DNA from 2 places in the Ornithinicoccus hortensis genome. Region 2 is predicted to be linked to the other one. Evidence: riboswitches for the same ligand, from Rfam matches in the RefSeq annotation. Region 2 holds a riboswitch; the other holds the start of a gene.

Region 1 (14,606 bases), 690 kb from region 2:
CAGGACGTTGACGCCGGCCATCACGGTCGGGCGGTCCACCTGGGCGGTGTCGGCGTCGGCCTGGAACCGCTCCCGGTAGAGCGCGATCGCCTCGGTCATCTGCTGCGGCGCGAAGTGGCTGGCGAAGGAGAACGGCAGCCCGAGCAGGGCGGCCACCTGGGCGCCGCCGGTGGAGGAGCCCAACATCCACAACGGCACCTTGGTGCCCTCGCCGGGCAGCGCCCGCACCTTGCGCTCACCGTCGGGGTCGCCCAGGTAGCCCACCAGGTCCAGCACGTCCCGCGCGAACGTGTCCAGCTGCCCGGACCCGCGTTGCAGCGCCGCGGCCGTCATCGGGTCGGTGCCCGGCGCCCGTCCGAGGCCGAGGTCGAACCGGTCGCCGTAGAGCGTGGCGAGGGTGCCGTAGTACTCCGCCACCATCAGCGGGGAGTGGTTGGGCAGCATCACCCCGCCCGAGCCGAGCCGGATCCGCCCGGTGTGCTCGGCGATGTGCCCGAGGAGCAGTGAGGTCGCCGACGCCATGAACGCCTCGCTGCCGTGGTGTTCGGCCACCCACAACCGGTGGTACCCCAGCCGGTCCACCTCCTGCGCCAGCTTCGTCGACTCGGCCAGGGCGTCGGCCGGGGACATGCCCCGGGACCGCGGGGCCAGCTCGAGGACGGACAGGGGTATGCGGTGGGCAGGGTTCGGCATACCTGCGTCAACAATCCTGTGGCCCGGGTGTTCCCACCCGGTGCCGTCTCACTCGGTGGACGGTTCCGGGTCGGCGATCTCGACGACCGGCTCGACGGTGATGGCGCTGTTCAACGAGTTGGCGATGAAGCACTCCTCGTGGGCGCGCTGGGTGAGCTCCGCGATCCGGCTGGTGTCGCTGCCCGCTGCCAGGACGATCCGGGGGCGCAGGGTGATCGTGCTGATCCGCATCCCGGTCCGGGCCATCGGCATCCGTCCGAGCGCGTCGTCGGTGTAGGCCACGACGTCCAGCCGCTCGCGGGCGGCGACGGCGAGGAAGGACAGCATCTGGCAGCTGCTCGCGGCGAGGACGACGAGCTGCTCGGGGTTGAGCCGGTCGGCCACCCCGCGGAAGTGCGGGTCGGCGGTCAGCTCCAATTCGAGGCCCGGCCCCGCCGTGCCGGTGTGGTTGCGGGTGTAGTGGCGCAGCCCCTCGGCGGTGGAGCCGCTCCAGGTCACGGTCGTCGGGAAGGTGTGTTCGAGCATGGGGACAGTCTGCTCCCGGCGCGGGCAGCACCCCCCCCGGTGCCGTCACCACGAGGGGTCAGGGTGCCGGGAGCTCGACCACCTCGTCGGGCGTCACCGTGCCCTCACCGGCCGCGACAGTGACCTGCACGGGGTCCGGACAGGCCTGGCTCGGGACGACCATCACCGTGACGCCCCCGGTGCCCGAGGCGAGGGCGATCACCGGGATCCCGGCGTCCTCCGCCGCGGCCTCGGCGCAGCCCGCGCCGAGCCGCTGCGCCCAGACCTCCCCCTCGCCCGTCAGCCGCAGGTGCGCGGCGACCGGAGCCGGGTCGAGGGCCTTCTCGGCCGGTGTCACCGGTGGGTTCGCGGCCCAGACGAACCCGACGAGACACAGGGCGGAGACCAGGGTCAGCCCGAGCACGATCTTGGTCACCCGCTGGGCCCGCCTGGCGATCTGCAGGTGGCCGTCCAGCTGGGACACCTGCCGGAGCCCGAGACGGTAGCGGGCGTAGACCTCCGACCGGACCGAGAGGGTGGCCTCGGCGGCCTCCTTGGTCTTGGCCAACGGGGTCGAGTCCGGGTCGGCGGCCGCCGCGAGCCGGGCGGTGATCGCGTCGTCCCGGGCCTGGTAGTACTCGGTGCTCGTCTCGGCGACCTTAGCGAGCAGGTCGGCCAGGCTTCCGGTGCCGCGGTGGTAGGAGGAGTCCTCGTCCACCGACCGGACGACCTCGTGGCCCCGACCCTCCTGCACGATCTTCCTCAGCCGTGCCAGGTCGCTGCCTCGGCCTGGCATCTGCACGTGTGCCAGCAGTCCGACCGCCACCACGACGGAGAGCAGGACCACGGTGAAGGTGCCGCCCGCCAGGAAGATCCGGATCCGGTCCTCGGGCCAGGACAGCTCGCGGATGTCGGAGAGCTGGGTGCCCGCGAGCAACAGGGCCGCGATCGCCGCCAGGGCACCGATCAGCCACTTGATGGAGTTGAGGTACTGGTTGTTGGCCTCGGCGAACGGGTTGCCCGGGTCGCTGCTGGCGGCGCCCGCCTTCTCCCCGGCGGAAGAGGCCTTGGTCGCGGTGGAGCCGGGTGTGGGTCCGGCGGTGCCGTCAGCCGCGGCGTCGGGACCGCCCCGCAGGGCCGCGAGGGCGGCCCGCGCGGCCGCCCGGATCCGTCTAGTCATCCAGGTCTGCGATCGTGACCCGGACCGACGTCACGTGCGGGGAGACCACGTCCACGATCTCGGTCCGGGACAGTTCGCTGGACCGGCTCTCGATCGTGAGCCGGGCGTTCCCGGGCAGGCTGTCGGCCCACGTGCTGAGCTCCACCTTGGTGACGTCGGTGCTCAGCCGGACGTAACGGATCGGGTTGCCCTCGGGGTCATCCTCGCTGGTCACGATCCTGATCGCCATCCGCGCCTCCGTCCGTTGGGCACAGGATTCACCCAACGGTTCGCGGGTGTCAATGGACCGGAGGGCGGGGTCAGTCGGTCCTCAACCAGCCGCACTGTCGCTCGAAGGCGCTGGTGTCCTGCCCGGGCAGGATGAACTGGATGATCGTCCACCCGGGATGGGCCGGGTCGGTGCGCATCCCCTCCTCGGGCATGGACAGCCGGTAGGTCTCGTCCAGGTCGATCAGGGCCATCGCGGCGTCGTCGGGATAGGCCCGGATGCTGCCGTCCGGCAGGCCGGTGTCCTCCGGCGGGGCCGGCTCGGCACCTATGGCTCCGCAGTAGAGCAGCGCCGACAGGTGTGGCTCGATCTCGAAGGCGTAGCCGTCGACGATCTTCACGGTCCGGGTGGCCTCGGCGCTGGGCTGTTCCGCGCACGCCTCGGAGTTTACGGTGCGGTCCAGGTAGTCGACGGTGATGACGCCGTTCTCCGGCACGATCGCGGTGGTGACGTTGCCGCAGCGGGCGTCGTCGGTGATGGCGGGCAGCACCTGGCGCGGTCCCGCTGTCTCCTCCTCCCACAGCAGGACATAGGTGTAGTCCGCCCACCCGTTGCCCTGCTCGGCGAAGATGCGCACCAGCGCGTCCTCGGCGCCGTCGCCGTCGACGTCGGCGAAGTCGGGGTCCTCCTGCAGCGTGTAGCGGGTCGGGAAGCCGTCGGTGTCGATGGTGGCGGTGCCCTGCTCAAGCGTGACCTCCTGACCGGTCCAGGTGTCGGTGAACGTCAGGCCGGCGAAGTCGGCGTCCCGGATGCTGCCGGTCGGTGCCGCCGAGGGGGAGTCCTCCGCCGGTGGGGCGGTGAAGGTCGCAGCGTCGTCCGCCGGGGCGCTGGTGGGCCCGGTGTCGTCCCCGGGGGTGTCGGTCGTGGGCGTCTCGTCGTCCGCCGGTGGTGCCTCCGTCGCGGTGGGAGACGCGTCGTCGGCGGTGGCGGAGGGCGCCTCCTGGACGACCGGCCCATCACCGCCGCAGCCGGCGAGCGCCAGCGCGCCGCCCACGGCGCACACGGTCCACGGTCGTCCTCCCCGGATCCTCATGCCCGGCAGACTATCCCCCGCCCCGCTCGCACCGCTGGCCGTCTGGCGGCGGGGGGACCCGGTTTAGCGCAGGTGCTGGCGCAGGTGGGCGACGGCCCTGTCCAGGTGCGGCCCGATGGGGGTGCCGATGAAGCAGTGGTCGGCCCCCGGGGTGATCTCCAGGGTGCTGTCGACGCCGGCACCCAGCAGGGCGGCGTGCAGCCGTTCGCTGTGCTCCACCCCGACGACCCCGTCGCTGGCGCCGTGCATGAGCAGGGTCGGCGGGACCGCGCCGTGCACGTGCTCGGCCGGTGCCATGGCGCGCAGCACGTCCGGATCGCCCTGGAAGGCCGCCGCGCCGAGGAAGGGTGCGCCGCCGTCGTCTGCCGCGAACTCCTCCAGCCGGTCCGGCCCGTAGAACAGGACCGCGGCCCGGGTATCCACGGGACCGGAGCCGACGCCGAGGTCGCCGACCAGGTGCGGATCGGCATACGGACGGCTGCCGGCGAAGGCCAGGAGCGCGGCGAGCTGCGCACCGGCCGACTCGCCCCAGACCCCGACCCGGCCGGGGTCCACGCCCAGATCCGGGGCATAACGGCGCAGGTAGCGCAGCGCGGCGAAGCAGTCGTGGACCGGGGCCGGGAAGGGCTCCTCGGCGAGCAACCGGTAGTCGACCGTGGCGACCGCCATGCCGGCCCCGACCACCGTGTCGAAGAGGGTCTGCTGCCCCCACTGCAACGGCACGTAGCGCCGGTCACCCTCGACCCAGCCGCCGCCGTGGATCCACACCACGAGCGGCACCGGACCCGACGCGCCGGTCGGCACGTGCAGGTCGAGCGTCAGCGGACGGAAGCCGTGGACGAAGGCATAGGTCAGGCCGGTCCAGGACCGGGCGCCCCGCACCCCGGTGGTGCTGATCGGCGGGTAGTGCGTCGGCGGCGGGAACGGCCCGTCCGGGACGGGCGGGCGCAGTTCACGGATGTCCATGGGGCCACGATGTCAGGCCCGCCGCGGCGGGCCTACGGCACCTGCCAGAGCACCTCGGCGCCGTCCCGGACGGTGGCCGACGGCGCCGTGGCGTCGAGCTCCACGTCGAGCCGGTGCTGCCCGTCGCGGGCGTGCACGCGGTAGACGATGCGGGCGTTGGTCAGGTCCAGGGTCTCGGTGCGCGCGGTGGTGAGCCAGGGGTGGCGCCGGCGCAGGCCGATCAGCTCGCGGTGGGCGCGGTGCACGGCCGCGCCGAGGGTGGACAGGTCATCCGGCCGCTCGGGGAAGGCGGGCCGGACCTGGTCGTCGCCGCCGACCCGCTCCTCCTTGATCCCCGTGTAGCCCTGGTCGTCGCCGTAGTAGACCGACGGGATGCCGCCCACGGTCAGCAGCACGGCCACGGCGAGCGGTACCCGCTCGGGACCGACCCTGCTGGCCAGCCGGGTGACGTCGTGGTTGCCGACGAAGGTCTGCGGGGTGAAGGTGTCCAGGAACCCGTTGTGCCTGGTCAGCGCTGCGTCCAACTCGAAGAAGTTGGCATCGACCAGGCTCGACCAGATCGCCTTCCACAACTCGTACTGGGTGACCGAGTCCACGCCGGAGGAGGTGACGAATGCGGGGTAGTCGCCCTGGATCACCTCGCCGACGAACCAGGCCTCGGGGTGCGTCTCCCGGACCTGCGGGAGGACCCGGGCCCAGAAGGACGGGTCGACCGCGTAGGCCGCGTCCAGCCGCCACCCGTCCGCCCCGCGGTCGAGCCAGTGCCGTATGACGCCGGTGACCTCCTCGGCCGTGCGCCGGCTCCGGTGGTCCAGCTCGACCAGGCCGCCGTGACCCTCGAAGACGGCCGGTCGCGGACCGTCGGCGCCGTCCCACTCGATCGCGAAGAGGTCGGCGTCGGGGGAGTCCGGACCCTCCGCGAGCACCCGGGTGAGGGTCGGGTGATCGCGGCCGACGTGGTTGAAGACCCCGTCCAGGACCAGCCGCAGTCCCCGCTCGCGGCAGGCGGCGACCAGGTCGTCGAAGTCGGCGTCGCCGCCGAGGCGCGGGTCGATCCGCCGGTAGTCCAGGGTGTCGTAGCCGTGGCTCGCGGAGGCGAAGACCGGCCCGAGCAGCAGGCCGTTCAGCCCGAGGTCCACGGCGTAGTCGAGCCAGGGGAGCAGGCGGCGCAGCCGCGGCGCCCGCTCCGGTGCGTCACCGGGGTGCTCGGGGCGGATCGGTGCACCGGTGAAACCGAGGGGGTAGACGTGCCACCAGATCGCGTGCTCGACCCAGCCCACGGCACCTCCGTCCCCGTGCCGACCGTATGCCGGCGCGTCGTTGGCCGTCAGCATAGGGCGCCACCTCCCGTGGCAGGGGGCGTCAGGTCCGGGGCAGGCCCAGCTCACGGTCGAGCCGGGCTACCTGGGCGCGCACCATCGGCAGGACGGGGGAGCCGGCCGGCAGCAACCGGACCTCCACCGATCCCGTGGTCACGCCGCGCCGGTATGCCGACCCACGCGTTCGGCATACCGGCGCCTGCCGCGTGCGCGCAGCCAGCGTGGGTAACCTGACGCCCACCACAACGGTGAGGAGCGGGGCATGGACGGGAACGACGTCGTCGCGGGGGTCGACGGCCCCGCCGAGGGGCAGGGTCAGCATCCGTGGGAGCAGGCGCTGGTGCGACAGGGCTGGGAGCTCGTCGAGGTGATGGAGCGGCTGGGCCCCGCCCGGACGGGCACGGTGTTCGCGCCCCGGTGGGAACGGTCGACCGAGCGGGGCGCGTCGGCATACACGCCGTTGCCGCCGACCGAGGGGCTGTCGGCCTTCCAGCGGGCGATGTACGAGTCGCCGGGCAACCTGACCCGGTTCGCGTGGACCTGCGCCCTGGTGCGCCCGGGGGAGCGGGTGATGGAGATCGGCATCGGCCGCGGGTTCCTGGCCACCATGCTGCTGCGCGACGCGGGGATCGGGGGCTACCGGGGGATCGAGCTGGAGGCGGGCAACGTCCGGGCGGCCAACGCCATGTTCGCCGCGAACGGTTTCGCCGACCGGGCCACCGCCGAGCAGGGCGACCTCTACCAGCTCACCCGTGAGGTGGTCGCCGACCACGGCACCGACCTGCTGGTTTGCTGCGAGGTGCTGGAGCACGTCCCCGACCCCGAGGCCGGGCTGAAGGCGCTGGCCGACGCGCTGCCGGAGGGCACCGACCTGCTGGTCTCGGTCCCGCTGCGAGGCCGGTTGGAGACCATCTGGGGACACGTCGCGATGTTCGGCGCCGCCCGGGTGCGCGACATGCTGGCCGCCGCGGGCCTGACGGTCCACCACGTCGAGCCGCTCGCCAACACGTGGGTCTTCGTGCTGGCCAGCCGCGACCCGCGGGGCAGCGGTCGCTCGGCGCTGGCCGCGGCCGCGGTGCCGGACCTGGTCGCCGACCTGGAGGCCCCGCCCGAGTGGCCGATGCGCGTGGACAACGTGGACGTGGAGCCGGTGGAGTCGCGCTGGAACCGGCGGCTGACCTCCCACCGGGTGCGGCCGGCCGACCCGGAGCGCAACGAGCGGGGGGCCTACCTGGAGGCCACGGCCGAGGCCGACCCCGCGCTGGCCGCGAACCTGGGCCGGCTGGGGCGGGGACCGCTGCGCAGGGTCCCGGCGCTGCGCGGGGCGAAGGGGCACTACGCGGGTATGCAGTTCCGCTGCACCGGTGTCCGCGGGGTCCGGTTCGAGCTCGACCCGCTCGACATCGACGGGGTGGTCGCGTTCTATGCCGACTTCTACGCCGGCGGCACGCGGGTGGCCCGCTGGAAGTGGGACATGACGAAGCGCCCGAAGAGCAAGCACCCGACGTTCATGCTGGAGGAGCGGCGCAGCGGCACCTACTTCCGGAAGGCGCAGGTCGGTGATGTCAGCACCGCCGACGCGTTCGAGCTGCACGCTCAGGTCGAGCAGGGGGCGACCGTCCGCTTCGGCGTGCGGCGGCTGGGCTGGCTGCGCTGAGCGGTGGTCGTCGCGGTCCTGTTACCGCTGGTGCGGGGCCGGGTGCTCGTTGGGCACCCGCGGGCGTGCGTCCAGGACCGAGCTGAGCAGCAGTGCGCCGCCGAGCACGAGCGGGAGGCTTAACGGCTCACCGAGCAGTAGCACGGCCAGCACCGTGGCCGTGAGCGGCTCGAGCAGTGCGACCACGGTCGCGGTGGCGGCGCCTGCGTGCGGCAGGCCGCGGAAGTAGACCGTGTAGGCAAGTGCGGTCGGCACGACGGCGAGCAGGGTGAGCAGCCCGAGCCCCTTGACCGTCGGGGCGAAGGTCATCGGGCTGAACGGCACCGTGACGACGGCGAGCATCACTCCGCCGGCGAGGAACCCGTAGCCGGTCACCATCGGGGCGTCGGTGCCCACATGGCGCCGGGCCCCGAGCATGGTGAAGATGGCGAACGCCGCCCCGGCCGCCAGGGCCAGCGCGGTGCCGGCCAGCAGGTCCGGCCCGCGGTCCCCGCCACCTGGGCCGAGGACGAGGACCGCCAGGCCGGTGATGCCGAGCACCACGGGTCGTAGCTGGCGCACCGTGGGGAGCCGGTGCTGCCGCACCGACTGGGTCAGGATGACGACCATGGGGGCCGAGCCGATCGCGATCAGCGTGGCGATGCTCACCGACGCCAGTTGCACCCCGGCGAAGTAGCAGCCCTGAAAGAGCGCCGCGAGCAGGCCGGTCAGCAGGATCCGGGTGACAGCGGGACGCCCCCGGGGCACCCGGCGTCGCTGCGCCAGGAGGACGAGGACCAGCAGCAGGCCACCGAGTCCGATCCGGTAGGTGGCGACCGCTGGTCCGCCCAGGCCGGTGGCGTCGGCGAGGGCGGCGCCGGTGACACCACCGGTGCCCCAGAGGAGGCCGGCGATGACGAGGAGACCGAACCCGGAGGTCGTGGGTTGCGGAGTGAGGTCGCGTGCTGTGCGTGCTGAAGGTGAGGATGGACGGAAGGTCATGGGGGATGCTCCGACGGTGCGAGGTGGCTGGGACCGCGAGGAGCAGAGACCGACAGCGCTGTGACGCTCGACGTCAGGTCACCACGCCCGCCGTGGGGCGTGGACCGGTCGGGCTCTGCTCAGGAGCGGACCGGCGGGGTGATGATGCGCGTGCGGTGCATGACGGTGATGCTACCCAACCGCGGTCTGGGCGCGGCGACCTCCCGCCCTATCCCGACCGGTGCTGCAGGGGACCCGGGACTCCGGCGAAGGGTCAGTCGCCCCGCAGCCGGTTGCGACTGGTCAGGACCTCCAACGGCTGGGCCGGGCCCGAGATCTCGATCGTCGCGGGGATCGTGGACCAGCCGCCACCGTCCACACTGACCTCACCCCCGTACGTCACGGTGATGCTCGGACCGACCTCGCCCGAGGAGGCGTACTCGTGCGTGATGTCGCCGTCGGGATAGGTGCCGCCCATCGATGCCGTCGGTCCCTCGCTCGTCCCGTCACCGAAGGAGTAGGTGGCGTCCTGGAAGACGGGACGGATGCGCACCTCGTGCCCCACGATCGTGGTCGTGTCGACCTCACCCGGCTCGAACCCCTCCTCCGGCCACTCGAGCGCGAAGTAGACCGGGAGGTTGACCAGCGCCCGGTTGTCCTCCGGCTGGAGCGACGCGGTCGGGAGCGCGAAGGCCGTGCGGTGGAACTGCTCGATGATCATCGCCTCGGTCAGCTCGACCTCGGCGCCGGACCGCGGCGGGACATGACTCGTGTAGCAGGTGTGGCTGAAGTGTTGCCAGGGCGTCAACGGGCCGCCGTCGTCGGCCTCCCGGCGGTAGAGCAGTGACAGGGGGCCCTCGCTCTGTGGCTGCACGTCCCGGCAGTACTGCTCCGCGCTGACGCACCGGACCAGTTCGGGGTTCTCGGGGGTGTTGCCGACGCAGCTCACGACCGCTGCGTACTCGTACCAGAGCTCGGGGTTGGGGCCAGGATTCTCCTCCGGGTACACCTGGGAGAGTGACGTGGTTTCGGCGAGCGTTAAGCCAACATAGACACCGTCGCCCTCGCCGATGCACTTCTCGAGATCTTCTATCGGACAGTTTGGTTCCCAAGGTGACCCTGCGATCGGAAGCAGGATCGAGATCGCCACGATTTGGAGGAATCTCATGGTGCGACCTGGATCTTATCGACGAGCCAGGCATCGCCCTCCTGCACGACAACGAACATCACGTTCAGGGAAGTTGGATCGGCCGAGTCGCGCACAACGCCGTCATCGTTGTCCAACACTCTTGCGCCCAATTGGTTGAGACGGCCCGAGACCTGGACGTTGTCCGCCAGTCGCAGTACGTCCACATCTGAGAGTTCCGCGATCGCCCCTTCGGTGTGGTGGTTATTCAACACCAGTTCATCGATCCCGTTCTCGAAGTTACGGCAGGTTTCGCAGTCTGCGGTTGAGAGGGCTTCTAAGACCCCAGACTGCGGATGCTCGCTCAATTCGTTCAGGGTGGAGACGTATTCGTACACGGCGTCCGTGGCGCCGGACTCTATGTCTCCCGTCTCAGTGGTCTCCTCTGCATCGTCGGGTGCCGAGGTCGTGGGGTCATCGTCGGCCGGCGCATCGGTCGTCTGCTCGGTGTCGTCTGCGGGCGGGACGGCGGTAACAGTCGTCAACGAATCTTCCGGCGTCGGCATCGGGGCCGGCTCGTCATTCCCACTGCAGCCGGCCACGGCAAGCACGCCGATCAGGACGAACGGCACTGTTCGTTTCACGGGACCCTCCCGGATCTCAGTTCGGACCGCAGTGCCCCCGCGGTCCCGGGTCCTGCCAGTGTGGTCGCCCATCGGCCCGGATGGGAGTTTTCCACAGGTAAAGATTCCGTAAGAGATCTCCGACCGGTGATCACGGACGGTCCCCGGGACCGCTCCTGACACCGTCCGCCGCGGCCGTCCGTGGGGGCCACCGGGAGGGGCCGGGCTTCCGGTTCCCGGCACGACGGGGCATACTGGCCGCACGCGCTCCGGGGTCGGTGTAATTCCGAACCGGCGGTGATAGTCCGCGACCCGTCCGCAGCCAGCGGCCGGTTGACCTGGTGGAACTCCAGGACCGACGGTGAAAGTCCGGATGGTAGGCAGCGCGTGACCTGCACCGCAGGTCCAGGCACGGTCCGGGAGACCGTGGCCGACGTCGGACTCCGACGTTGGTCCACGCGCACCCCGAGGCCGGTCGCCCATCCTCCCGGAGCTCGAGCCAGTGGCCGAGCGAGAGGGAGTGAACCTTCCGATGACCAGCACGGTGGACCGTGAGCCGATGCGCCGCGCGCTGCGCGCTGCGCTGCGCGGCCCCGCCGCCGACCCCAACCCGCGGGTGGGTGCGGTCGTGCTGGACGCCGCCGGCGAGGTCGTCGGGGAGGGCCACCACGCCGGAGCGGGCACCCCGCACGCCGAGGTCGTCGCGCTGGCGCAGGCGGGGGAGCGGGCCAGGGGCGGGACGGCATACGTCACCCTCGAGCCCTGCTCGCACACCGGGCGCACCCCGCCGTGCACCCGCGCCCTGCTCGACGCCGGAGTGGCAGCGGTCGTGTATGCCGTGTCCGACCCCAGTGCGGAGGCCGGCGGCGGGGCGCAGGTGCTGCGCGGGCACGGGGTGCGGGTGAGCGAGGGAGCAGCGGCCGTCGGTGCCGAACTCGCGCAGGAGGCGGAGCAGCTGGTGGCCGCCTTCAGCTTCGCGGTGCGGCACGGCCGCCCCCGGGTGGTCTGGAAGATGGCCACCACGCTCGACGGGCGGATCGCCGCGGCCGACGGCAGCAGCGCCTGGATCACCTCCCCGGAAGCCCGCGCGGACGCGCAGCAGCTGCGTGCGGCGTCCGGCGCGGTCATGGTCGGGACCGGGACCGCGCTCGCCGACGACCCGTCGCTGACCGCCCGGCACGACGACGGCACCCTCCGGGAGCGCCAGCCGCTACGCGTCGTCGTGGGGCACCGCGACCTGCCCCAGGGCGCCCGCCTGCTGGACGGCCAGGCCGAGACGCTGCGCCTGCCCACCCACGACCCCGCGGAGGCGCTCTCCGCCCTGCACGCGCGCCAGGTCCGCCAGGTGCTGCTCGAGGGGGGCGCCACGCTCGCGGCCGCCTGCTGGCGCGCCGGGCTGATCGACGAGGTGGTCAGCTACCTCGCGCCGGCGCTGCTGGGGGCGGGACCGGCCGCCGTGGGGGACCTGGGGATCACGACCATCGACGGGATCGCGCGCCTGGAGGTCACCGACCTGCGCCGCGTCGGCCCCGACATCCGATTCACCGCCCGCCCTGTCGGCACCCAGAAGGAGATCTAGATGTTCACCGGAATCGTGGAAGAGCTCGGCGAGCTCGTCGCCCGCACCGAGCTGGGGGACTCGGCCGTGCTCCGGATCCGCGGCCCCCTGGTCACCGCGGGCGCCGGGCACGGCGACTCGATCGCCGTCAACGGCGTCTGCCTGACCGTGACCGAGGTGGGTGACGGCGAGTTCAGCACCGACGTGATGGCCGAGACGCTGGCGCACACCGCCCTCGGCGACCTCGACCCCGGGGCACCGGTGAACCTGGAGCGGGCGCTGCGCTCGGACGGGAGGTTCGGCGGGCACGTCGTCCAGGGGCACGTCGACACCACCACGACGCTGCTGGCCCGGGAACCGGGCGAGCGGTGGGAGGTGGTCACACTTGCCCTCCCGCCGGAGATCGCCCGCTACGTGGTGCACAAGGGCTCGGTCACCCTGGACGGGGTCTCGCTCACCGTCTCGGCGGTGACCGACGACACCTTCCAGGTCTCCCTCATCCCGACCACCCTGGCCGTGACCACCTTGGGCCGCCGTGCCGTGGGGGAGCGGCTGAACGTGGAGGTGGACGTGTTGGCCAAGTATGTCGAGCGGTTGCTGGGCGACCGCGTGGGGCAGCCGGTGGGGGTGACCTCGTGAACGCCTTCCAGCCGGTCCCGACGGAGCAGGACTCCGTGGACGCCGCGGTCGGGGCGGCGCTGGAGTCGCTGCGGCAGGGCCGGCCGGTGCTCGTGCTCGACGACGCCGACCGGGAGAACGAGGGCGACGTCATCCTGGCTGCCGAGACGCTCAGCACCGAGTGGTTGGGCTGGACCGTGCGGCACAGCTCCGGCTACGTCTGCGCCCCGATGCCGGCCGAGTGGGCCGACCGCCTCGAGCTCCCGCTCATGGTGACGCAGAACGCGGACCCGCTGCGGACGGCATACACGATCACGGTGGACGCGGCCGACGGGGTGACCACGGGGATCAGCGCCACCGACCGCGCGCGGACCATCCGGCTGCTCGGCGACCCGACGACCGGGCCGCAGGACCTGATCCGGCCCGGCCACGTGGTGCCGCTGCGGGCCAGGGCGGGTGGGGTGCTGGAGCGTCCCGGCCACACCGAGGCCGCGGTCGACCTGTGCACCGCCGCCGGCCTCACCCCTGTCGGCGCGATCGCCGAGCTCGTCGACGACGCGGGCGAGCCGCTGCGGGGCCCGGCCGTGCACGCCCTCGCGGAGGCCCACGACCTGCCGGTGATCACCATCGCCGAGCTGATCGCCTGGCGCCGCCGGCACCAGCGGGTGCGGCGGGCGGCGACGACACAGCTGCCGACCGCGCACGGACTGTTCACCGTGCACGGCTACCGGGACACCACGACCGGGGCCGAGCATGTCGCCCTCGTCTCCCCGCGCGGCGCGGGTGAGGTCGCGCCGCTCGTCCGGGTGCACTCCGAGTGCCTCACCGGGGACACCTTCGGCTCGCGGCGCTGCGACTGCGGCCCCCAGTTGGACGACGCCCTGCGGCGGGTGGCCGACGAGGGTGGGGTCGTGGTCTACCTGCGCGGACACGAGGGCCGGGGGATCGGCCTGGTCGACAAGCTGCGCGCGTATGCCGTGCAGGACACCGGCGTGGACACCGTCGACGCCCAGACCGCGCTCGGCCTGCCGGTCGACGCGCGGGAGTACGGCGCGGCGGCCGCGATCCTCACCGACCTCGGGATCGGGACGCTGCGGCTGATCACGCACAACCCGGACAAGGTGGCGGCGCTGCAGGCCGCCGGCCTCACGGTGGCCGACGTGCTCGCCTCGCACACGCCGCCCGTCCCCGAGGCCGCGGGATACCTGCACGCCAAGCGGACCCGGCTGGGGCACGTCTCGATCCCCGGCGCCGTGGACACCCGGAGCGACCACGACCACGACGACCATGAACACGCGGTCCCGGTGGCCGCACTGACCAGGAGGACCGGATGAGCGGGCACGGCGCACCGACGGTGAACGTCGACGGCAGCGGGATGAGGGTGGCGGTCGTCGCCGCCTCCTGGCACCAGGAGGTGATGGGCGGCCTGCTGGCGGGGGCGGAGCGCGCGCTCGCCGAGGCCGGGGTCGACCGGGTGGACGTGGTGCGGGTGCCGGGCAGCTTCGAGCTGCCGGTCGCCTGCGCGCGCCTGGCCAAACAGCGGTATGACGCACTGGTCGCCCTGGGCGTGGTGATCCGCGGTGGCACGCCGCACTTCGACTACGTCTGCCAGGCGGCGACCTGGGGGCTGACCCAGGTCGCGGTGACCACCGGTGTGCCCGTCGGCTTCGGCGTGCTCACCTGCGACGACGAGCAGCAGGCGCTGGACCGTGCCGGGCTCCCTGGGTCGGTCGAGGACAAGGGGCACGAAGCGGCGACGGCCGCGATCGCCACGGCGGCGGCCCTGGGCGGGGCCTGACCCGGGGGTCTCGGTGAATCGCTAGAACTGCAGGCCGGCGCAGCTGCGCTGCTCGAGACCGAGCTCCGCGAACGCCGGACCGGGGTGGTCGCCCCGGCCGATCTCGAAGGCCTCGGCGATCGCAGCCTGGTCACCGGACTCCGCGGCCGCTGCCCGGTCGCCGGAGATCCCGACCCGTTCGCGCGCGGCCTCCAGGGTGGCGGTCCACGCTCCAGGGTCGCTGGCGCTCGCGGCGTCGACCGACTCGAGGTCGTCCACGGTCTGCACCCATTCGTCGTGGAGGCGGTTCAGCGCGTCCGTCGT
Region 2 (14,606 bases):
GCGGATCCGATGAGCAGGACGAGGACGCCGAGCAGCGCCGCGAGGAACCAGCCCCGCGCCACCAGCCGCGACCTCATCTCATCCGCTCCTCTGCTGCGCCGCCCAGGAGGCGTGCATCCGGGTGTAGACGCCGCCGCGCCCGACCAGGTCGGTGTGCGGACCTACCTCGACGATACGGCCGCGGTCGACCACGACCACCACGTCGGCGGCCTCGGCGGTGGACAGCCGGTGCGCGATCGCCACCGACGTGCGCCCCCGGGTGAGCCCTTCCAGGGCCCGTTGGATCCGCACCTCGGTGGACGGGTCCACCGCGCTGGTCGCCTCGTCGAGGACCAGCAGGTCCGGGTCGGCCAGGTAGGCCCGGGCGATCGCGACCAGCTGCCGCTCCCCCGCGGACAGGGACTCACCGCGCTGGCCCACCTGGGTCTGCAGCCCCTGCGGCAGCGTCTCCAACCAGGCGTCCAGGCCGAGCTCGGTCAGCGCCAGCAGCACGTCCTCGTCGCTGGCCTCGGGACGGCCGAACCGGATGTTGTCCACCAGCGGCTGGTCGAACAGGAAGCCCTCCTGGGGGACCATCACGATCCGGCGCCGCAACGAGCGGAACGCGATGTCCCGCAGGTCGACACCGTCGACCAGGACGCGCCCTTCCGTGGGGTCCATCAGCCGGGTCAGCAGCTTGGCCATCGTGGTCTTGCCGGAGCCGGTCTCCCCCACGATGGCGACCCGGCTGCGGGGGGCGAAGGAGATGGTCACGTCCTCCAGCACGGTGTCCCCGCCCGGGTAGGCGAAGGAGACGTCCTCGAAGTCGACGGTGATCGGGCCCCGGTCCAGGACCACCCCGTCCTCCGGGTCGGACACGTCGGCCGGGGTGTCGATGACCCCGATCACCCGGCGCCACCCGGCGACGGCGTTCTGCAGCTCGTTGAGGATCTCGGTGGCCATCAGCACCGGCTGGGTGAACAGGTTGACCAGGAAGAGGAAGGCGAGCAGCTCCCCGAGGCTGACCCGACCGTCGACGGCCAGCACCGTGCCGACGACCAGGACGATGGCCAGGGTGAGCCCGGCGAAGGCCTGCCCCGACACGAAGGCCGTGACCGACCGGATCTGGGCGGTGATGGCCGACTTGCGGTGGCTCTCGATGGCCCGGTCGATCCGCTCCGCCGTGCGGTCCTCGACCCCGTAGGCCCGGATGGTGACGGCACCCACGATGGACTCCGACACCGCGCCGAGCATCTCCCCGACCCGGGCGCGGACGGCGCCGTAGGCGCGGCCGAGCATCGGCTGGAACCAGCGGATCAGGATCGCCAGCGGCAGGAAGCAGGCGTAGACGACCCCGGCCAGAATCGGGCTGTAGACCAGCATCAGCACGGTGGCCAGCACGATCTGGGCGGTCGAGATCAGCAGCATCAGCCCGCCGAACTGCACGAACATGGAGATCGTGTCGACGTCGCTGGTGACCCGGGAGACCAGCGATCCCCGCCGCTCCGTGCTCTGCGTGAGCACCGACAGGTCGTGGATGTGCCGGAAGGCGTGCAACCGCAGCGTCGCCAGCCCGGACTCGGCCGCCTTGAACAGCCGGTAGTTCACCAGGAACTGGCAGAAGCTGGTGACGGACACCACGGCGGCCGCGAGCAGCACCGCGACGATCACGAACTGCAGGTCCGGGCCGCCCTCGGCCAGGATGCCGTGGTCGGTGACCTGCTGCACCACGAACGGGATGACCACGCGCCCCACCGTGGTGATGACCGCCAGCAGAGCCGTGACGCCGATGCCCTTGCGCAGCTCCGGCGACAGCTCGAGGCCGCGCCGGAGAGTCGCCATGGTGCCCAGGTCCGAGGTGCTCTCGATCCGGGTGTCGCCGCCCGGGGCGGTCTTCGGGGCGCTGCTCACGCCTTCTCCTCCTTGGCCGCGACGGCGGCCCGTTGGGCGGCCTCCCGGGCGTAGGCGGTGACCAGGTCCGCATATCCCTGGCACCGGCCCAGCAGTTCCTCGTGGCTGCCCTGGTCCCGGATCCGGCCCCGCTCCAGGTAGACGATGTGGTCGGCCAGCATGATGGTCGCCATCCGGTAGGCGACGACCAGCACGGTCATCCCGTCGCTGGCCTCGCGCAGCCCACCCAGGATGTCCTGCTCCACGGCCGGGTCGACGGCGCTCGTGGCGTCGTCCAGCACGAGCAGCCGCGGGTGGCGGATGATGGCGCGGGCCAGGGCGATCCGTTGGCGCTGGCCGCCCGACAGGCTGCCACCGCGCTCCCCGACGACGGTGTCCAGACCCTCGGGGAGGGCGGAGACGAACTGGTCCGCCTGCGCGATCCGCAGCGCCGACCACACCTGCTGGTCGTCCGGCCGGTCCGCGCCGTCCCCGGTCAGCACCACGTTGTCGCGCACCGTGTCGTCGAACATGAAGGTCTGCTGCGCCACCAGCGTCGCCACCGCGGGCACCTCGCCCTGGCGCACGGTGCGCAGGTCGATACCGTCCAGCCGCACGGTGCCGGAGTCCGGGTCGATCAGCCGCAGCACCAGGTTGGTGAGCGTGGACTTGCCGGACCCGGTCGGTCCCACCAGCGCGGTGGTGCTGCCGGCCGGGATGTCGAGGGTGACCCCCCGGATGGCCGGCGTGCGTTCGGACGTGCCCTGCGTGCCGGCATACGGGTCGTGCTCCCCGGCCGCCTCGGCGATGGCCTCCTCGCTGCCGAGCACGGTGTGCTCCACCCGGTCCTCGTAGGCGTAGTCCACGGCCTCGGTCCGGGAGTGCGCGGCGCCCTCGCGCCCCAGTTCACCGGTCCCGTACTCCATCGATCCGCGGGCGCGCAGCACCGCGTCGACCCGGCTGAAGCCGACCACGGTGCGGGGCAGTTCGGCCAGCACCCAGCCGAGGGACCGGACCGGAAAGGCCAGGATGGAGAACAGGTAGGCGATCTGCACGACCTCCGCCGCGGACAGGTGCCCGGCCCGCACCTGCGCGGTCCCCACGGCCAGCACCGCGAGGGTGCCCACCGTCGGGATGGCCTCGATGACCGGCTCGAAGGTGCCCCGGGTGCGCCCCACCTGGATGAGGCTGTCCCGCAGGTCGTTGGTCACCCGGCGGAACCGGTCGGCCTCCTCCTCCTCCCGGCCCATCGCCTTGACGACCAGGCCGGCCTCGAAGGACTCGTGCGCCACCTCGGCCACCTCGGCCCGCAACTGCTGGGCCTGGGTGATCTTGGGCGCCATCACCCGCTGGAAGACCAGGTTCGCGGCGAACAGCCCGGGGAAGACCAGGAAGCCGATCAGCGCCAGGAACGGGTCGATCAGCACCATCTGGGTGCCGGCGATCACCAGCATGACGAGGACGCCGATCGCCATCGGCAGCGGGTTGAACACCTGCCAGGTGGCCTCCACGTCGCTGTGCGCGTTGGACAGCAGCTGCCCGGAGGGGTGCGAGTGGTGCCAGCTGAGCGGGAGCCGGAGGTACTGCCGGGTGACCCGACGCCGGTAGGCGGCCTGCAGGTTGAAGCCGGCGACGGTGGCGTAGACACGGCGCAGGATGACGCCGAGGACGTTCACCACCAGGATCCCGGCCAGCACCAGGAAGATCGTCCACAGGCCCCCGGCGCTGACCTTGCCGGCGGCGACGGCCGGGGTCACCACGCCGTCGGTGACGTAGCCGATCCCCCACGCGGTGGCGACCGTCGCTCCCGCCCACAGCACCGAGCCGCACACCGCGACCGAGAACCAGCCCCGCTGTTGCTTGATGCCGGTCCAGATCACCCGCAGCCCGCGGCGCAGGACGGCGGGTGTCGGCGCTGGCGGCCGGAGCGGGCGGGTGCCCGGTGCGGAGGTCACGAGGGAGCAGTCCTTTCCACGGACGGTGGGAGTTCGGGCACGCGCGACGCACGGGGCCCACCCCGAGCCCCGCAGACCAACAGGTGCGTCCTGCATCTTCGCACGCGATGCTTGGATGGGTGCCATGCCCCTTGCCAGAACGCACCGACTCGCCCTCTGCGAGACCGCCCTCGAGACCGGCCCCGACGCCCCGACCCTGTGCCCGCCGTGGCCGGTGAGCGGGCTGGTGGCGCACCTGGTGGTCCGCGAGTCCCGCCCGGACGCCGCCGTCCTCGGGCTGCTCCCGCCCACGGCCGACCGGGCGGACCGGGTCCGGTCCGGACTGGCCACCGACGTGCCGTTCGAGCAGCTCGTGGACCGTCTGGCCTCCGGCCCCCCGGTGTGGGCGCCGTCGCGCCTCGACCCGGTGGCCGACCTGGCCGACCTGCTCGAGTTCGTCATCCACCACGAGGACATCCGCCGGGCCCAACCCGGCTGGCGCGCCGCACCGGTGGACGAGGCCACCGCGCGGGCGGTCTGGTCCCAGCTCCGCCGGGCCGCCCGGTTGTTCGTCCGCCGGTCCCCGGTCGGTGTCGTCCTCGTCGCCCCCGGCCACGGCCGGGGCGCGGTCAAGGGCCCGCCCGCCCGGGATACCGGCCTGGGCAGCGTGGTCCTCACAGGCGCGCCGGTCGAGCTGGCGCTCTACCTGTCCGGACGGACCGCCGTGGCAGACGTCCAGGTCGACGGGGACGACGCCAGCGTGCGCAGCCACCGGGCGCAGGTAGGCGCAGGTGGCTGACGGGGTCTCCCCCGACCCTGCGGACCGGCTGGCCGACCGGGTGCTCGACCGACTGTCCCGGAGCGGGCCGGGCCCTGCCGGCGTGCGGGTGCTCGGGCTGGACGGCCGGAGCGGGTCCGGCAAGACCGACCTCGCCGCCGCGCTGGCGTCCCGGGTGCCGGCAACGGTGGTGCACCTGGACGACCTGTATGCCGGGTGGCAGGGCCTGGCGGCCGCGCTCCCCGGGGTCTGCGCGGACCTCGTGCGTCCCCTCGTCGCCGGCCGACCGGGCCGGTACCGCCGCTACGACTGGGTGGCCGCACGGCCCGCCGAGTGGGTGACCGTCCGACCGGCCGACCTGGTCATCGTCGAGGGCGTCGGGGCGCTCGCCGTGGACTGCGTGGCCGACTATGCGCTGCGGGTCTGGCTGGAGGCCCCGACCGAGGTGCGCCGGCGCCGCGCGCTGGCCCGCGACGGGGACACCTTCGCCCCGCACTGGGCCGAGTGGGCCGACCAGGAGGAGGAGGTCTTCGCCGCGCACCCCGCCCGGGAGGTCGCCGACCTGGTGCTCGACACGGCCTGAGACAGCCGCGCGTCCCGGGGTGGGTGGCGTTGGCATGTGAGCGTCGCGGGTGGTGTCAGCGCCCCTGACCACACGCCGGCGCTCGCCCCGCCACTGGTAGCACGTTCGGGGCACTGGTGGCATGGTCGAGCGTGCTACCAGTACCCCGAACCGTTTACCAGTGGGTGGCGGCGGGTCAGCCCGGCGAACCGCCCGTGTGGTGCGCGACGAGGGCGCTCAGGCGGCGCGCCTCCGCCCGGCCCACCTCACCGTCCGCCCGCTGGATGGCCATTACCGCCACCTCCTCGGTGTCGGTGAGCTCCAGCACCACCCAGGGCATGCCGCCGGAGAAGCCGACCGAGGCGATCTGGGCCCACTCCAGGTCGTGCGTCTGGACCAGGTTGACCACCCGCAGCCCCTCGCGCGAGGGGATCGCCCGGAGCGCCGCATACCGGTACAGCCCGGCCGCCACCGCCAGGGCGAAGAGGACCAGCAGCACCCGGTCCCAGAAACCCCAGCCGAAGGTGCCCTCGGAGGGGATCACCACGGCCAGGTACCCGAAGGCCGCGACGAAAGCCACCGCGCAGGCCAGCGCGACGATCCGGCCGCGGCGGGGACGGAACGGGGCGTAGGGGTCGCGCCGCCCGCCACTGGGGCGGGCGGAGGGGGCAGGGGTCACCGGTCCAGGCTACGGCGTGCGGTCCTCGCCCGCGGAGCCGGCGGTGCCCGCCGGCGCGGGTTCGGCCAGGTTGGGTCCGCCGCCGGAGGGGGCCTCCACGATCGCGGCCCGTCGCCAGATGAGGAACCCGACGGTGACGAACACCGAGTACCCGGCATACCAGAGGGCGGAGGGGTAGTAGCCGCTGTGCCACAGCAGCGGCACCCCGACCACGTCGACCGCGATCCAACACAGCCAGAAGTCGGTCCAGCCGCGGGCCATGGCATAGGTGGCGATGATCGACCCGACGAAGATCCAGGCGTCGGTCCAGTAGTACCAGCGGGGGGCGGGCCAGCCGGCGCCGACCTGGGCGAAGACCCACTGCAGCACCAGGACGCCCCCGACCCAGGCCCCCAGGTAGGCCAGGCGCTCCCCCGCGGTGGCCCACCGGGGCGTGATCGCCGGGCCCCCGGCCCCCCGGGTCCTCCGGGACCGGCTCCACTGCCACCAGCCGTAGACGCTGGTGATGATGAAGAAGACCTGTCGGGCGGCCTGGCCGAACAGGGAGTGCTCCTGCGGGTTGTGGAACCAGACCCCCATGAAGACGGTGAACAGCAACGCGTTGCCGATGATGCCCACCGGCCAGGCCCACACCCGCCGCCGCATCCCGGCGAACGCCGAGGCCAGGCCGAACAGGTTGCCGACCACCTCGCGCCAGGCGATGTCGTGCCCGGCGATGGTGAGCTGGGCGTAGAAGATGTCGTTCCAGAAGTCCACCGCGGTCCTCGGTCCGGTCGGGACGGGGCCGGTGGCCCCGTCGTGCCTGGGCACCGGGGCGTCGGGCAACCCTCGCGACGCGTGCTGCCTCCCATCCGGACTTTCACCGTCGGTCCTGGAATTTCACCAGGTCAACCGGCCGCTGGCAGCGGCCGGGTCGCGGACTGTCACCGCCGGCTCGGAATTACACCGACCCCGGAGCACGTTTTGCTGCGGTCATTCTGCCACAGCGCTACCGGCCCGCCGGTCAGTGCTGGTGGGCGAGGGCGAGTTGCCGCAACCGGTCGACCGCGGCCCCGGCGTCCTCGGCCCCGTAGACCGCCGAACCGGCGACGAAGACGTCGGCCCCGGCCTCCACGCAGGTGCCGATCGTGTCGGCCGACACCCCACCGTCCACCTGGATCCAGATCTCACCGCCGTGTCGCCGCACGGCCTCGCGCACCGCGCTGACCTTGGGCATCTGGTCGGTCATGAACGCCTGGCCGCCGAACCCCGGCTCGACCGTCATCACCAGCACCATGTCCACCTCGGCCAGCAGGTCGGCATACGGCTCGAACGCGGTGCCCGGCTTGACCGCGAACGCGGCCCGGGCACCGGCTGCCCGAATCGCCCGCGCCGTCGCCACCGGGTCGGCCACCGCCTCGATATGGAAGGTGACCGACTGCGCCCCGGCCTCGGCGTACTGCGGGGCCCACCGGTCGGGGTCCTCGATCATCAGGTGGGCGTCCAACGGGACCGGGCTGACCCTGCTCAGCGCCTCGACGACCGGCAGCCCGAGGGTCAGGTTCGGCACGAAGTGTCCGTCCATCACGTCGACGTGCGCCCAGTCGGCGGCGGAGATCCGGTGCAGCTCGGCCTCGAGGTTGGCGAAGTCCGCGGACAGGATGCTGGGACTGATCTGCAGGCTCACAGGGCGCACTCTAGCGAGAGCCGGCACGGATCCCGCCGCGGGCAGGGTGCCCCCGGGCTCAGTGTTTGCGCAGCAGCGCCAGGAACATGCTGTCCGTGTCGTGCACGTGGGACCACAACTGGGCCCACGGGCCCGGCCCGGTGCCCGGGAGCGGCTCCCCCGCCCGGTCGAGCAGGAGCGGGCGCACGTCCTCCAGGGTGACGTCGGTGCGCTTCTTGAGCACGTCGTTGACCACGAAGTGGGTCTCGGCCAGGTGCGGCGAACAGGTGGCGTAGACCACCACCCCACCCGGGCGGGTCGCCGCGAGGGCGGACCTGAGCAGGTCGCGTTGCGGCGGCCCGAGGGCGGTGAGGTCCTGGGGGGTGCGGCGCCACCTCGCCTCGGGGCGACGGCGCAGCGCCCCCAGCCCGGTGCACGGTGCGTCCACCAGCACCCGGTCGTACCGGTCCGGCTCCGCGGCCCCGACCTCGCGGCCGTCCTCCACGGTCACCTCCGCCCGTCCCCCGTTCGCCAGCACGGCACCCAGGGTGTTGCGGACCAGCTCCGCCCGGTGCGCAGTCACCTCGTTCGCCCGCAGCGCGGCACCCCGCTGGGCGGCCACCGCCGCGAGGAGGCCCGCCTTGCCGCCGGGCCCCGCGCACAGGTCGAGCCACTGCTCGTCCGGTCCGTCCAGCGGCGCTCCGGCCAGGGCCAGCGCCACGAGTTGGGAGCCGGCGTCCTGGACCGCCGCCCGCCCGTCCCGCACGGGGGCCAGCCCGCCCGGGTCGCCACCGGGCAGGGTCCATGCGGTGGGCACGAGCGTGGCCGGCGTCGCGCCGGCGTCCCCCAGCTCGTCCTCGGCGCCCAGGCCGGGTCGGGCGACCAGGGTCAGCGGACCCGGGGTGTTGTGGGCGTGCAGCAGCGCGGCCAGGGTTTGCGTGGCCGTGCCAGGGGTCGCAGCGGCGTTGCCCACCAGCGCCGCCCGCAGGGCCCGCGCGATCCAGCCGGGATGGGACTCCCGCAGCGCGAGGCGGTCCACCTCGTCGGTCAGCGGGGCGGTCACCCGCTCGGTCCAGGTGTCCGGGTCGGCCTCACTGACCCGTCGCAGCACCGCGTTGACGAAGCCGCCCGCCCCGGCCCCCACGTGCTGGCGGGCCAGGGCGACGGTGGCGCTCACCGCCGCATGGTCCGGGACCCGCATTGCCAGCAACTGGTGGCACCCCAGGCGCAACACGTCGAGCACGGGCGGGTCGATCTGGTCGACCGGACGGTTGCCCGCGGCCCCGATGACCGCGTCGTAGAGCCTCTGCATCCGCACCGTGCCGTAGCACAGCTCGGTCGCGAAGGCGGCGTCCCTGCCGGACACCCCGGCCCGGCGTAGCTGCCGGGGCAGCTCCAGGTTGGCGTAGGCGCCCTCGGACACGGCGGTGAGGGTCTGGAAGGCCACGTCGCGGGCCGGATCGGCGGTCCTGGCCCGCTCCGCGGGGCGCTGGGCGGACCGTTGTCGGGGACCGCGGCGCCGCGGTCCTCCCCCACCGCCGCGCTCCGGGCGGCCCCGCTCCGGTCGACCGCGCTCGGATCGACCGCGCTCGGGTCGGTCAGCCACCGAGCACCTCTTCCGGGCCGGGACGTGCGCCGCGGGCCCAGTCCAGCGCCGCCATGACCCGCTTGCCGGGTGCCTGCACGTCGCCGAGCTCGACCGCGCCGGCGCCGGTGCCGACCCGCACCGACCGCTTGTCGACCCGGACCTGCCCCGGGAGCAGCGGCGCCGCGTCGTCCGCGTCCACCGCGAGGGGACGCACCGGGTGCACCTTGAGCCGTTCGCCGCGGAAGGTGGTCCAGGCCCCGGGCGCGGGGGTGCACCCGCGCACCAGGCGGTCCACAGCATACGCGGGCCGGTGCCAGTCGAGCCGGCCGTCGGCCACCTCCAGCTTGGGGGCCAGGCTGATGCCGTCCGCGGGTTGCGGCCGACCGGTCAGCTGGCCGGTCGCCAGCCCGTCGAGCGTGGCGACCAGCAGGCCCGCCCCGGCCTCGGAGAGCCGGTCAAGCAGGTCCTGTGCCGTGTCGGTCGGGCGGATCGTCTCGGTCAGCGTGCCGAAGACCGGCCCGGTGTCCAGTCCCTCCTCGATGAGGAAGGTGCTGGCCCCGGTGACCTCGTCCCCGGCGATGATCGCGTGTTGCACCGGCGCCGCTCCCCGCCACGCGGGGAGCAGGGAGAAGTGCAGGTTGATCCAGCCGTGCGCGGGCAGGTCCAGCAGCGCCGGCGGGATCAGCGCCCCGTAGGCGACGACCGGGCAGGCCCCCGGTGCCCACTCGGCCAATGTCTCCCGCAGCTCGGGGTCCCGGGCCGAGGCCGGCGTGAGCACCGGGATCCCGGCCTCCTCCGCCGCTACCCGCACCGGGGAGGGGTGCAGGGTCCGCCCGCGGCCGGACCGGGCGTCCGGCCGGGTGATCACCCCCAGCACCTCGTGGGTCGAGGCCAGGAGTGCCGCAAGGCTCGGGACGGCCGCCTCGGGGGTGCCCGCGAAGACGACCCTCATCGGGCTCCCGTCACTCGTTCAGTTCCCCGTCGCCGGTGAACTGGTCGTGGAAGGTCTCGCCCTCGACCTTGAGCTCGGCGATCTCGTCACCCAGGTCGCGGAGCAGGTCGTGCCGTTCCTGCCGGCGCTGCCGCTGCTGGATGGGGTCCGGGATCGGCGCCGCAGCGATGAGCCGCTGGGTGTACTCCTGGGTCGGGTTCGACATCACCTGCTCGCGCGGACCGGCCTCGACGACCTTGCCGCTCTGGAGCACGACCACCTGGTGGGCCAGCAGGTCGATGACCGCCAGGTCGTGGCTCACGAAGAGGCAGGCGAACTGGTAGCGCTGCTGCAGGTCGCTGAAGATGTTGAGCACCTTGGCCTGCACGGACACGTCCAGGGCCGAGGTCGGCTCGTCCGCTACCAGCAGCTCGGGGTCCAGGGTCAGCGCGCGGGCGATCGAGATCCGCTGGCGCTGGCCACCGGACACCTCGTGCGGGTAGCGGTTGTAGACCGCGCGGGGCAGCTCGACCGCGTCCAGCAGCTCGTAGACCTTGTTCTCGCGCTCCTTCTTGGTGCCGACCTTGTGCACCACCATCGGCTCGGTGATGCACTCACCGATCGGGAGCCGGGGGTTCAGCGACGCTGCGGGGTCCTGGAAGATGACGCCGATCCGCTTGCGCAGCTCCTTGAGCTGGGCGCGGTTCATCCCGCGGATGTCGCTGCCGAGCAGTTCGAAGCTGCCCCCGACGGCGGGGATCAGGCCGAGCGCGCAGCGACCGATCGTCGACTTGCCCGAACCCGACTCGCCCACCAGCCCGACGATCTCGCCCTTGCGGACCTGGAAGCTGACGTCGTCGACCGCCCGGAACGGCGGCTTGCCGAGCCGCTGGTACTCGATGACCAGGTTGCGCAGGTCGATGGCGAGCTCGTCGTCGGAGCTCTCGTCCCGCTCCTTGATGCTGATCCCCATCTGGTCCCGGCCGCCACCGAGGCGGGGCACCGAGTTCAGCAACATCTTGGTGTAGTCGTGCTGCGGCCGGAGCAGCACCTCGTCGACCGTGCCCTGCTCGACCAGCTCGCCCTTGAACATCACCGCGACCCGGTCGGCCATGTCGGCCACGACCCCCATGTTGTGGGTGATCAGCAGGATGCCGGTGTTCAGCTTCTCCTTCAGCGAGCGGAGCAGGTCCAGGATGTCGGCCTGGACGGTCACGTCGAGGGCCGTGGTCGGCTCGTCGGCGATGATCACCTTGGGGTCGCAGCTGATCGCGATGGCGATCACCACGCGCTGGCGCTGGCCACCGGAGAGCTCGTGCGGGTACTGCTTGACCCGCCGCTCCGGCTCGGGGATGCCGACCATCCCGAGCAGCTCGATCGCGCGGTCCAATGCGGCCCGGCCGGAGGCGATGCCGTGCAGCTCCAGCGACTCGGTGAGCTGTGTCCCGATCGTCAGCACCGGGTTGAGCGCGGTCATCGGCTCCTGGAAGACCATGCCGATGTCGTTGCCGCGCAGCCGGCGCATCCGGGACTCGCTCAGCGTGGTGACGTTGTTGCCGTTCACCATGACGGTGCCGGCGATCCGGGCGTTGCGCGGGAGCAGCCGCATCGCGGTCATCGAGGTGACCGACTTGCCGGACCCGGACTCGCCGACGAGGGCGACGACCTCACCGGGCTTGACGTCCAGGGAGATGCCCTTGACGGCGTGGACGGTGCCGAACTCGGTGCCGAACCGGACGTCGACGTCCTGGAAGTCCAGGACCGGTTCGGTCTGCGGGGTGGTGGTTGCGGTCATCAGTCAGCACTCCTGCTCTGGCGCGGGTCGAAGGCGTCACGGAGGCCGTCGCCCAGGAAGTTCACGGACAGGGCGATCGCCAGGATGGTCAGGCCGGGCCACCAGAACAGCCACGGGCGGGACCCGAAGGAGTTCTGGTAGGTGGAGATCAACAGGCCCAGCGAGGTGTCCGGCGCCTGGACGCCGTACCCCAGGAAGCTCAGCGCGCTCTCCAACAGGATGACCGAGGCGATGGTCAGCGTGGCGCTGACGATGATCGTGCCCATCGTGTTGGGCAGGATGTGCTTGAAGATGATCCGGCCCGAGTTGGTGCCGATCGCCTCGGCCGCGGTGACGAACTCGCGTTCGCGCAGCGAGAGGACCTCGCCGCGCACCAGCCGGGCGAGCCCGGTCCAGGAGATCAGCGCCAGCATGATCGTCAGGGGCCAGATGCCACCACCGGACATCTGCCCGAGCACGGCGGCCAGCACCAGCATCGGGATCACGATGAACAGGTCCGTCAGCCGCATCAGGACCGACTCGATCCAACCGCGGAAGTAGCCGGCCAGGGCGCCGATCAGGGTGCCGATGGCGGTCGTCACGATCCCGACGGTGAAGGCGATGAACAGCGAGATCTGGGTGCCCCGCATGGTCAGGGCGAAGTAGTCCTTGCCGGTGTCCTCCTGGCCGAACGGGTACTCCCCGAAGCTCGGCGGGAAGAAGCTCAGCGTCGAGCGGCCCCCGTCGACCACGGTGGCCGAGGCGGTGTACTCCTTGTCCCACCAGCCCGGCAGCGGCCCGTAGCCGATCGAGGTGAACGCCATGAAGGTGACGAACAGGAGCAGGGCCAAGGAGCCCATCGCGGCCTTGTGCCGGAAGAAGCGCCGGCGGATCAACTGTCCCTGGGAGTAGGACTTCTGGGAGAGGTCGATCTCCTTCTCGACCGACAGCTCCTGCACGGTGCCGGAGCCGGCCCGGCGCTGGAGCGAGCCCGGGTCCTGTTGTCCCAGGATGGGCGAGAGTTCCTCTTCCTCGCTCCCGGGGAGGTGGGGCCTGTCCATGTCCGGGAAGTTGGCGCCCTCGGGTTGGTCGGGGCGGTCGTTGTCGTCACTCATGGTGTCCTCCGTGGCAGATCAGGGTCGTGGGCGTGGCGGGCACCGCGGTCACGTCCTGATCCGTGGGTCGAGGAAGGCATAGGCGATATCGGCGACGAGGTTCATCAGCACCGCCGCGGTGCCGGTCACCAGGTAGAAGGCCATGACCGGCATGGGGTCGACCCGGTCGAGGCCCTGCTGGAACAGGGCCCCCATCCCCTGCCAGCCGAAGACCGACTCGGTGACCACCGCACCGCTGATCAGTCCGGCGAAGTCGAAGGCGACGATCGTGGTGATCGGGATGAGCGCGTTGCGCAGCGCGTGCTTGCTCATCACCACGCGCTCGGACAGGCCCTTGGACCGGGCGGTCCGCACGTAGTCCTGCTGGATCGTCTCCAGCATCGAGGCCCGGGTGTACCGGCTGTAGCTGGCCAGGGAGATCACCGTCAGCACGATGGTCGGCAGGATGAGCTGCACGCCCCAGTCCCAGATCCCGGTCCAGAACGCCCCCTCGAAGTTCGGGGTCCCGGAGCCGATGGTGCCGATGACCGGCCGGTTGCCCTTAGCCTCCAGGAAGGCGGCGAAGTTGCGCAGCAGCTGGTCCAGGGCGGTCATCAGGGCGAACGCCACGGCGGTGCCGATGGAGACCCAGATGGCCACGGCCTTGTCCCAGCCGCCCCAGAACCAGCCGATCGGGATGGCGACGGCCACGGCGATCCCCAGCATGATCAGCAGGCGGGTGTAGCTGGCGTCGGTGATCCACCCCTGGAAGGCGAAGTAGCCGATGATGCCGACCACGATCGTTGTCGCGGCGGCATAGATCACCTTCTTGTTGCGCAGGCCGGTGGTCAGCATCACCAGCAGGAGCGCGGCCGCAACCGAGACGAGGACGACGATGCCCAGGCCCAGGGCCGGCTTGCGCCACCACCCGACGGAGTCGAAGTAGGTGATCGCCCCGAAGATGAAGAGCCCGGTAATACCGAAGGTCATCAGCCTGCGTTTACCGTCGCCGCCGAGGACCGAGGCGACGGTGATCCCGGCGAGTAACCCAATGACTATCGCTGTGGTGAGTGAGACCGATGGATCCTTGATCCAGTTGTTGAACTTGATCGCACCGAACTGCTTGAGCAGCACCGCGAACCAGAACACCGGCAGGGAGAAGAACAGGAACGCCATGAAGGTCACGGCGTAGTCGAAGCCGGAGTACTGCCGGATCGCGGCCAGGATGCCCAGGGTGACCCCGATGGCGATCGCCAGGACCGTGGCCAGGGTGACCAGGCGCAGGGTGCTCGAGGCGGCGTCCCCGAGGGCCGCGGTCATGTTGACGCCGGTCGAGCTCCGACCGAGGTCGCAGCTCAGCGTGAAGCACTTGCCGACGCCGACCAGCCACACCCAGTACCGCTGGTACCAGGGCTGGTCCAGACCCATCAACCGGGTCCGCTGCTCCATCTGTGTTGCGCGGTTCTCGTCCCGACTCTCCCGCAGGTCCTTCAGCGGGTCCCCGGAGTTGATCGTCAGGATGAACAGGAAGACGGATCCCAGTAACAGGATCAGCGCAGAGATCCCCACTCTGCGGAGAATGAATCGCAGCACAGATACATCCCTTTCAGGAGTCGGCGCACCCTCGGGCTCGGTCGGTGAACCCTAACGCAGAGAACACGCGCTGTCATCGTGGAAGCTTCGGCAGGTCTTAGAACCACCTGTGGGGCGGGGAAGAAGTGCTTCCCCGCCCCACAGGGTGGTCGATCAGGT

Evidence for each region. Region 2 has a riboswitch for FMN ahead of pnuC (nicotinamide riboside transporter PnuC). Riboswitches for the same ligand answer to the same signal wherever they lie in the genome.
Region 1: another riboswitch for FMN. It lies ahead of ribD (bifunctional diaminohydroxyphosphoribosylaminopyrimidine deaminase/5-amino-6-(5-phosphoribosylamino)uracil reductase RibD); the one in region 2 lies ahead of pnuC (nicotinamide riboside transporter PnuC).

The regions. Positions count from the first base shown of each region.
Region 1 covers NZ_VFOP01000001.1:1,632,822-1,647,427, forward strand. Annotated here, with positions in the region: gene FB467_RS07615 (LLM class flavin-dependent oxidoreductase) at 1-693, opposite strand, end outside; gene FB467_RS07620 (OsmC family protein) at 742-1,218, opposite strand; gene FB467_RS07625 (hypothetical protein) at 1,277-2,377, opposite strand; gene FB467_RS07630 (hypothetical protein) at 2,370-2,606, opposite strand; gene FB467_RS07635 (hypothetical protein) at 2,677-3,678, opposite strand; gene FB467_RS07640 (alpha/beta hydrolase) at 3,742-4,644, opposite strand; gene FB467_RS07645 (alpha-amylase family protein) at 4,677-5,978, opposite strand; gene FB467_RS07650 (class I SAM-dependent methyltransferase) at 6,226-7,620, shown strand; gene FB467_RS07655 (DMT family transporter) at 7,642-8,601, opposite strand; gene FB467_RS07660 (hypothetical protein) at 8,855-9,589, opposite strand; gene FB467_RS07665 (hypothetical protein) at 9,745-10,350, opposite strand; FMN riboswitch at 10,590-10,720, shown strand; gene ribD (bifunctional diaminohydroxyphosphoribosylaminopyrimidine deaminase/5-amino-6-(5-phosphoribosylamino)uracil reductase RibD) at 10,862-11,908, shown strand; gene FB467_RS07675 (riboflavin synthase) at 11,909-12,526, shown strand; gene ribB (3,4-dihydroxy-2-butanone-4-phosphate synthase) at 12,523-13,839, shown strand; gene ribH (6,7-dimethyl-8-ribityllumazine synthase) at 13,836-14,303, shown strand; gene FB467_RS07690 (hypothetical protein) at 14,325-14,570, opposite strand; gene FB467_RS07695 (hypothetical protein) at 14,591-14,606, opposite strand, start outside.
Region 2 covers NZ_VFOP01000001.1:2,321,089-2,335,694, reverse strand. Annotated here, with positions in the region: gene FB467_RS10840 (Trp biosynthesis-associated membrane protein) at 1-77, opposite strand, end outside; gene FB467_RS10835 (ABC transporter ATP-binding protein) at 79-1,821, opposite strand; gene FB467_RS10830 (ABC transporter ATP-binding protein) at 1,887-3,824, opposite strand; gene FB467_RS10825 (TIGR03085 family metal-binding protein) at 3,949-4,602, shown strand; gene FB467_RS10820 (nucleoside/nucleotide kinase family protein) at 4,595-5,164, shown strand; gene FB467_RS10815 (PH domain-containing protein) at 5,340-5,822, opposite strand; gene pnuC (nicotinamide riboside transporter PnuC) at 5,832-6,578, opposite strand; FMN riboswitch at 6,656-6,786, opposite strand; gene rpe (ribulose-phosphate 3-epimerase) at 6,826-7,482, opposite strand; gene FB467_RS10800 (RsmB/NOP family class I SAM-dependent RNA methyltransferase) at 7,547-9,073, opposite strand; gene fmt (methionyl-tRNA formyltransferase) at 9,066-10,007, opposite strand; gene FB467_RS10790 (ABC transporter ATP-binding protein) at 10,018-11,781, opposite strand; gene FB467_RS10785 (ABC transporter permease) at 11,781-12,875, opposite strand; gene FB467_RS10780 (ABC transporter permease) at 12,924-14,447, opposite strand.